2 regions of the Burkholderia sp. 3C genome follow, and region 2 is predicted to be linked to the other one. Evidence: riboswitches for the same ligand, from Rfam matches in the RefSeq annotation. Region 2 holds a riboswitch; the other holds the start of a gene.
What was found. Region 2 has a riboswitch for thiamine pyrophosphate ahead of ACYP33_RS09900 (FAD-dependent oxidoreductase). Riboswitches for the same ligand answer to the same signal wherever they lie in the genome.

Region 1: linked by a shared signal. The riboswitch ahead of thiC (phosphomethylpyrimidine synthase ThiC) and the one ahead of ACYP33_RS09900 (FAD-dependent oxidoreductase) in region 2 are both predicted to bind thiamine pyrophosphate.

What each region holds. Positions count from the first base shown of each region.
Region 1 covers NZ_BAAILN010000044.1:256,947-261,324, forward strand. The annotation lists gene ACYP33_RS07540 (MFS transporter) at 1-839, shown strand, start outside; gene ACYP33_RS07545 (EamA family transporter) at 1,098-2,033, opposite strand; gene ACYP33_RS07550 (hypothetical protein) at 2,032-2,214, shown strand; TPP riboswitch at 2,667-2,760, shown strand; gene thiC (phosphomethylpyrimidine synthase ThiC) at 2,835-4,378, shown strand, end outside.
Region 2 covers NZ_BAAILN010000060.1:1,739-6,116, forward strand. The annotation lists gene ACYP33_RS09890 (thiazole synthase) at 1-166, opposite strand, end outside; gene thiS (sulfur carrier protein ThiS) at 193-390, opposite strand; gene ACYP33_RS09900 (FAD-dependent oxidoreductase) at 421-1,563, opposite strand; TPP riboswitch at 1,823-1,955, opposite strand; gene ACYP33_RS09905 (ABC transporter ATP-binding protein/permease) at 2,237-3,985, shown strand; gene ACYP33_RS09910 (glutamate synthase subunit beta) at 4,085-4,378, opposite strand, start outside.

The DNA of each region.
Region 1 (4,378 bases), on a different contig from region 2:
GCACCATCGCGCAGCAGGCCGTGCCGTTCGCGGCCGAAATCGCGCCGCCGGCCGAGCGCGGCGCGGCGGTCGGCACGGTGATGAGCGGGCTGCTGATGGGAATCCTGCTGGCGCGCACGGCGGCCGGCTTCATCGGCGAATACCTGGGCTGGCGCGCGGTGTTCGTGGCGTCGGTGGTCGCGTTGATGGCGGTGGCCGTGGCGGTGCTGCTGCGGCTGCCGCGCAGCACGCCCACCTCGACGCTGCGCTATCCGCAGTTGCTGGCCTCGCTCTGGCATCTGGCCGTGGAGCTGCGCGGGCTGCGCTACGCGGCGGCCACCGGCGCGGCGATGTTCGGCGCGTTCAGCGCGTTCTGGCCCGCGCTCACGCTGCTGCTGGCCGGCGCGCCGTTCCACTACGGGCCGCAGATCGCGGGCCTGTTCGGCATCGTCGGCGCGGCGGGCGCGCTGGCCGCGCCCTATGCGGGCAAGTCGGCCGACCGGCGCGGGCCGCGCGCGGTCATCACGCTGTCGATCTGGCTGGTGGCGGTGTCGTTCGGGATCTTTGCCGTGTCGGCGAGCAGCCTGATCGGCCTGGTGATCGGCGTGATCGTGCTCGACGTGGGCGTGCAGGCCGCGCAGATCTCGAACCAGTCGCGCATCTACGCGCTGAAGCCCGAGGCGCGCAGCCGCGTCAACACGGTCTACATGGTCTGCTATTTCATCGGCGGGGCGCTCGGCTCGTCGGCCGGCGTGGAAGCATGGCACCTGGCCGGCTGGAGCGGCGTGTGCGCGGTCGGGCTGGCGTTCGCGGTGCTGGCCGGCGCGATTCATCATCGCGGCGCGCGGCATACGGATTGAGGCGGCGCGGGTGGAGCGCTGCGGGTACTACGGATGCAGGCGGTGCGGATAGAGCGCTGCGGGCATTACGGGCACAAGCGGTGTAGATAGAGCGCTGCGGGCACTGCTCGGACGCAGACGGCACGGATACAAGCGCAGGGGGCACGATCGGCACTGGCGGCGCAACACACCCGCCCCCGAACCGCCCGTCACGCACGGCTCGCGCCGCTCCCAGCCCACCCGCCACCGTCCCACCGGCCGGCAGCCCCCACCCTCACCTCACCGCGCCGGCTTGCGCGCCGGATCGCAGACGAACGACAAGCCCACGCTGCCGAGAATCGCCAGCGTGGCGATCACCGTGGCGGTCGTCACCGGCTCGCCGAGCAGCAGCGCGCCGAGCGCCACGGCGACGATCGGATTCACGTACATGCAACTGCTCGCCAGCACCGGGCTGGTGTTGCGGATCAGATAGCCGTACGCCACATACGCGATCATCGTGCCGAAGATCATCAGGTACAGAAATGCGAGCGTCGGCAGCGCGGCGAAATGCACGCTGCGCTCGCCGAGGAAGAACGCCGCGGTCGACGAGGCCAGCCCGCCCAACCCGATCTGCAGCGCGGTCGAGAGGAACAGGTCCGACGGCAGCTTGAGCCGGCTCGACAGATGCACGCCGCCCGCCCAGAACAGCCCGCCGCACAGCACCGAGATGCTGCCGAGCGTCGAGCCCGGCGTGGACGGCCCGCCCGAATTGAGGATCACGATGCCGACCATGCCGAGCCCGACGGCTACCCACTCGCCGCGCGCGACCGCACGCCCGGCGATCGCGGCGATCACGGTGGCGAACAGCGGCACGGTGGCCACCATCACGGCCGCCGAGCCGCTGCTGACGGTGCGCATGCCGAGCGCGATCAGCCCCGACGACGCGGCCACCAGCATGGTGCCGACGATCGCCGCGTTGCGAACCTCGATCAGCGACGGCATCGCCGGCTTGCGGCGCATCGCGAACACGAACAGGCCGATCCCGGCGATGCCGTTGCGCATGCCCGACAGCAACAGCGGCGGGAACGCCTCCAGTGCGATATGGAGCGCCAGATACGTGGAGCCCCACACGAAATAGATGAACGCGAGGGCCAGCGCGACGCGCCCGCCTCGGCTTTCGGGCAGACGGAAGCGGATACGCCCCGCGAGGGCGAGCAGTCGATCGAACGGGGTCATGGTTCAGCTCGACGCGAACGTGGCGATCAGCGCGGACGACGAGGCGACGGACGACGACGCGAAACAAGGTCGAGGCGCGCCGGACACGGGCGGCACCGACGGCGCGGCCGGGGCCTCGGCGAGCGGCGCCGCGAAGCGATCGGAACGAAGGGAACGAGCGTGCGCGCGCGGCCGGCAATGAGCCGGAGCGGCAGGGAAAAACAGGCGGGACGGCATGTCGTCGAGAACGGAACCGAAGGAAGTCGAACTGGCCCGGCAGCGCGGGAGCGCTGCGACCGGCAGCACGTCGAAAGCATTATGCATGAACGCCACGAACGAAATTCGGGGTCAATCAGGAAATGCGCGGCGCTGACGTTTCGGCGCGACACAGCCACCCGGCAATTGTCGTCAAACGACCGGAATCAGCCGCCAAACGACAGCACCAGACAGCGCCAACCCACGGCGCCCACCGCCAACGCCGGACCGACAGCGCCGAATCGCCCCCGGCGTTTTCCAACCATTTTTGCGGCCGCCAGCGGCCAGGGGCCTGCCTCGATGGCCTGCCACGGCGGCAATCGGTATCCCGACCGGTTGAAACCTCGGCCGTCCGGGTGTATCGTTCGGCCTGCTAACGCGGGGGTCCTGCGTTGCGCGGTCCGGCGTTCGGGATTTCGCGCTTCGCGGGTGAGAAATACCCTTTGAACCTGATCTGGATAATGCCAGCGCAGGGAAGCGTACGGGCTTGCGCCATCCGTCGTCCTTCCGGCCAGCCTGCCGCCTATTTCGTCTCCTGCTTAGCGCCCCACATCAGGAGATGAACGCATGAATGCCAATCCGAAGTTCCTGTCCGCCGACGCCCGCGTCGACGCCGCCGCCGTCGCTCCGCTGCCGAATTCGCGCAAGGTCTACGTGACCGGCTCGCAGCCGGACATCCGCGTGCCGATGCGCGAGATCACGCAGGCCGACACCCCGACCGGCTTCGGCGGCGAGAAGAATCCGCCGATCTACGTGTACGACACGTCCGGCCCGTACACCGACCCGGACGCCACCATCGACATCCGCTCGGGCCTGCCGGCGCTGCGCCAGGGCTGGATCGAGGCGCGCGGCGACACCGAAACGCTCGACGGCCTGTCGAGCGAATACGGCCTCGAGCGCGCGGCCGACCCGGCCACCGCCGAGCTGCGCTTCCCCGGCCTGCATCGCAACCCGCGCCGCGCGGCGGCCGGCAGGAACGTCACGCAGATGCACTACGCGCGCCAGGGCATCATCACGCCGGAAATGGAATACATCGCGATCCGCGAGAACCAGCGCCGCGCCGAATATCTCGAAAGCCTGAAGACGAGCGGCCCGAACGGCGCCAAGCTGGCCGCCATGATGGGCCGCCAGCACCGCGGCCAGGCGTTCGGCGCCGCCGCGTTCGGCGAGCAGGCGCTGACCGAGATCACGCCGGAATTCGTGCGCGACGAGATCGCACGCGGCCGAGCGATCATCCCGGCCAACATCAACCACCCGGAATCGGAGCCGATGATCATCGGCCGCAACTTCCTCGTGAAGATCAACGCGAACATCGGCAATTCGGCCGTCACGTCGTCGATCGGCGAGGAAGTCGACAAGATGACGTGGGCGATCCGCTGGGGCGGCGACACGGTGATGGATCTGTCGACCGGCAAGCACATCCACGAAACGCGCGAGTGGATCATCCGCAACAGCCCGGTGCCGATCGGCACGGTGCCGATCTACCAGGCGCTGGAAAAGGTCAACGGCAAGGCTGAGGACCTGACCTGGGAAATCTTCCGCGACACGCTGATCGAGCAGGCCGAGCAAGGCGTGGACTACTTCACGATCCACGCCGGCGTGCGCCTGCAATACGTGCCGCTGACGGCCAACCGGATGACCGGCATCGTGTCGCGCGGCGGCTCGATCATGGCGAAGTGGTGTCTCGCGCATCACAAGGAGAGCTTCCTGTACGAGCACTTCGAGGACATCTGCGAAATCATGAAGGCCTACGACGTGAGCTTCTCGCTCGGCGACGGCCTGCGCCCCGGCTCGATCTACGACGCGAACGACGAAGCGCAGCTCGGCGAACTGAAGACGCTCGGCGAACTGACGCAGATCGCCTGGAAGCACGACGTGCAGGTGATGATCGAAGGCCCGGGCCACGTGCCGATGCAGTTGATCAAGGAAAACATGGACCTGCAGCTCGAATGGTGCGACGAAGCGCCGTTCTACACGCTCGGGCCGCTGACGACCGACATCGCGCCGGGCTACGACCACATCACGTCGGGCATCGGCGCGGCGATGATCGGCTGGTTCGGCACGGCGATGCTCTGCTACGTCACGCCGAAGGAACACCTCGGGCTGCCGAA
Region 2 (4,378 bases):
CGGTCATCTGCCGACGCAGCGCGACCGTGACCATGCCGGGCTTCGAGGCGACGATCGAATCGGACAGCGATTGCAGCGACGGATAGCGGGAGGTGCCGAGCAGCACGCGGCTCTGGAACGTGGTGCCGTACAGCGTCAGCGAATCGGGGGGAGCAAGGAGCGTCATGAGGAAGTCCTGTAATGGCGCGCGGCTCAGCCGCCCGCGACGGGATGCACGACGTCGAGCCGGTCGCCGGCCGCCAGCGCGTGCTGGGCGTGGCGCGTGCGCGCGACGAACGCACCGTTGACGGCCACCGCGAACGGCGGGCGGGCCTCGTAGGCGGCGAGCGCGTCGGCGACGGTCGCGCCGTCGGGGAGCGTCAGCGTCTGTTGATTGATCTGGATGTCCATGGCGGGATTCGGTAGGTCGGGGGCGGCGCCTTACGCATGCGCCGCGTCGGTCTGAAACAGGTCCGGCCAGCGCGCGGCGGCACGCCAGGCGGCGAAGGCGTCGGCATCGGCGCGATGCAGGCCCGGCGCGCCGCCGAACCTCGCCTGCACCCACTCGACGGCGGCTTGCGCCACCTCGGGCGCGATCATGAAGCCGTGCCGGTAGAGGCCGTTGACGGCCAGCGTCGCCTCACCGCAACGGACGATCGCCGGGCGGTGATCGGGCAGCGTCGGCCGGCATTGCGAGCCGAGTTCGAGGATGCGCGCCTCGCCGAATGCCGGATGCACGGAAAACGCGGCACTGAGCAATTCGAGCGCCGAGCGCACGCTCACGGGCGACATGTCCTCGCCTTCCACCTCGGTCGCGCCGATCACGTACAGATCGTTCTGCTTCGGCGCGATGTAGAGCGGGTAGCGCGGATGCAGCAGCCGCACCGGCCGCGTCAGGCCGATGCCGGGCGCATGCACGCGCGCGACCTCGCCGCGAATGCCGCGCAGCGCCGGCAGCACCGGCTTCGCGCCGAGGCCGCGGCAATCGATCGTCAGGTGCGCGCGCGGTTCGGGCGCGACATCGACGGCGGTGTGCCAGTGGGTGTCGACGCCGCGCTCGGCCAGGCCCGCGGCCAGTGCGGCGAGCGTCTGGCGGTTGTCGAGCTGGCCTTCGCGCGGCAGCAGCCACCCGCGCCCGAAACGGCCGGCCAGCGCCGGCTCGGCCGCGTCCACCTGCGCGCCCGCCAGCGCGACGAAGCCGCCCTCGACGAGCGCGGCCGGCGCATTGGCGCGCACGCGCCGTTCGAACAGCGGCGCCTCGGCGCGGTCGGCCTGATGCCACACCACCAGCGTGCCGTTGCGCTGGAAAAACACCGGCTCGGGCAACTCGGCGAGCCAGCCGGGCCAGCGTTCGAGCGAGGCCGCGCCCAGTTCGGTGATCAACAGTTCGGCGCTCGCAGCCTCGGCCAGCGGCGCGAGCATCGCTGCCGCCACCCATGCGGCAGCACCCGAGCCGGCCGCGTCGCCGCGTTCGTACAACGACACGCGCAGCCCTGTGCCGGCGAGCCGCCACGCGATCAGCCGGCCGACCAGGCCGCCGCCGAGCACGGCGACATCGGCGCGTGCAGCGGATGCGCCGCTCATCGCCTCACCTCGGCACGTGCGCGAAACGCAGCCACAACGCATGCAGCCGCGCCGCACGCGACCAACGCGCGCGCATCGGCGGCCGACCACAACGGACGGCACGCAGCATCGAAACCGGGGGGACACAACAGGACAGGCAGAACAGACATGGGCTTCCTTCCGTAACGCGCGAGGGCGCAATCGAACGGACGAAACCAGCGGCCGGAGCCGACCGGACGACGCATGCCGGCACATCCCAAACGATGGCGGCGGGCGCGACCCGGTGGAATCGGAAACTTCCCGCGCCGGTATTACCCGGATCGGGTGCGAAGGGTCTCTCTCAGCCTTGCCGCCGCACGCCGTGCGATCCGTTACCGGACCAAGCTGGCAGCAAAGCACCCCTGTTTCGTCAGGCGGACATTAGACCACAGAAGCCGAAACGGCCGCAAACCTCGGCCTGCGGCCGAAGCGCCGGTGCGCGCGGCGGCGCGGTGCTGGCACAATAGCCGCCAATGCCCGGCCGGCCTTGCTGACAAAGCGCTTGCGACACCGCGCCCGCCGCGGTTAAGAGCCGTTTAAGCGACGCGCCGCACAATCCGCGGCGAGCCGCTGTCATATGGCACGATTTGAGGTGCGCCGCCGCGCGCCTCGTTCCGACCCACCCCGGCATCGCGCCGCCCACCGCAGGAAGCCCATGACTCCCTCGTCCCCCGTCGCCCGCCCGAACGACGCGCCGCCAGGCGACGCCCGCATCTCCGCGTGGAGCCTCATCAAGCCCTTTTGGGTGTCTTCGGAATGGAAGATCGCATGGGGCCTGCTCGTCTCGATCATCGCGATGAACCTCGTGATCGTCTGGATCAACGTCCGGCTCAACAGTTGGAACGCCGGGTTCTACAACGCGCTGCAGCAGAAGGACGCCGCGCAGGTCCCGCACCTGCTGCTGGTGTTCTCCGGCTACGCGTTCGCGTTCATCATCCTGGCCATCTACCGCACCTACCTGCGGCAGATGCTCGGCTTCCGGTGGCGGCAGTGGATCACCAACCGGGCGCTCGACGACTGGTTCAACGACCGCGCGTTCTACCGCATCGAACGCGACCGCCTGACCGACAACCCGGACCAGCGGATCACCGACGACCTGAACTCGCTGTCCACCTCCACGCTCGCGCTGACGCTCGACCTGATCTCCACGGTCGTCACGCTGTGCTCGTTCGTGGTGATTCTCTGGTCGATCGCCGGCGCGCTGTCGATTCCGTTCGGCGGCTCGCAGGTCACGATCCCGGGCTACATGGTGTGGGCCGCCGCGCTGTACGCGCTGGTCGGCTCCTACCTGACGCACAAGGCGGGCCACCCGCTCGTGTCGATCAACTACCAGCAGCAGCGCGTCGAGGCCGATTTCCGTTTCGGCCTGATCCGGATCCGCGAAAACGCCGAGCAGATCGCGTTCTTCGACGGCACCTCGCGTGAAAAGCAGAACGCGCTCGGCCTGTTCGAGCGGATTCGCGACAACTGGTGGCGCCTGATGGCCTACACGCGGCGCATGAACTTCGTGTTGAGCTTCTACGGCCAGCTCGCGATCATCTTCCCGATCGCGGTGGCCTCGCCGCGCTACTTCGCGGGCGCCTATTCGTTCGGCGTGCTGATGCAGATCAGCAGTGCGTTCGGCACCGTCAGCGATTCGTTCTCGTGGTTCATCAACAGCTACCCGACGCTGGTGGAATGGCGCGCGACCGTCAATCGTCTGCGCGAATTCAAGCGCATCACGCGCGCCTCGCACCTGAAGGAAACGATGTCGCCGGCCACCGAGCACGGCGGCATCAACCTGCATCTGGTCGATACCGAGGCGCTGACCACCTCGGGCCTGCGCCTCGCGCTGCCCGACGGCCGGCCGCTGTCGACCATCGGCGACCTGACGATCGAGCCCGGTTCGCGCTGGCTGGTGCGCGGCGCGTCGGGCGCGGGCAAGAGCACGCTGATGCGCGCGCTGGCCGGCCTCTGGCCGTTCGGCGACGGCGCGATCGACGCGCCGGTGGGCGCCAGGATGATGTTCGTGCCGCAGCGCAGCTACCTGCCGATCGGCACGCTGAAGGCGGCGCTGGCCTACCCGTCGGCGGCCGAGCGGTTCGGCGACGACGAATGCCGCGCCGTGCTGCGCGATTTCGGCCTGGACGATTACGCGACGCGGCTCGACGAGTCGAACCACTGGACCCAGGTGCTCTCGCCGGGCGAGCAGCAGCGTCTGGCCGGCGCGCGCGCGCTGCTGCACAAGCCCGATTACCTGTTCCTCGATGAAGCGACCAGCGCACTCGACGCCGACAACGAAGCGCTGCTCTACGGCCTGCTGGCCGCGCGCCTGCCGGGCGCGGCGATCGTCAGCATCGCGCACCGCGAATCGCTGACGGCGTTCCACGATCGCACGTTCGACGTGCAGCGCGACGCCGCGTAATCCCGGCGCCGCAAAGCAAAAAGAGCACGCCAGGGCGTGCTCTTTTTTTTCATGGCGCGCGGCGCGAATCCCGCATCGCGCGCCGCGCCTGCCGCCCGATCAGCGCGGCAGTTCCGAATGGCCCATCAGGAACGCGTCGACCGCACGCGCGCACTGGCGGCCTTCGCGAATCGCCCACACCACGAGCGACTGGCCACGACGCATGTCGCCGGCCGCGAACACCTTGTCGACCGAGGTCGAGTAGGCGCGCTCGCCTTCGGTGGCCGCACGCGCGTTGCCGCGCGCATCCTTGGCGACGCCGAACGCGTCGAGCACCGGCGCGGCCGGTTGCGTGAAGCCCATCGCCAGCAGCACGAGGTCGGCCTTCAGCTCGAATTCGGAACCCGGCACTTC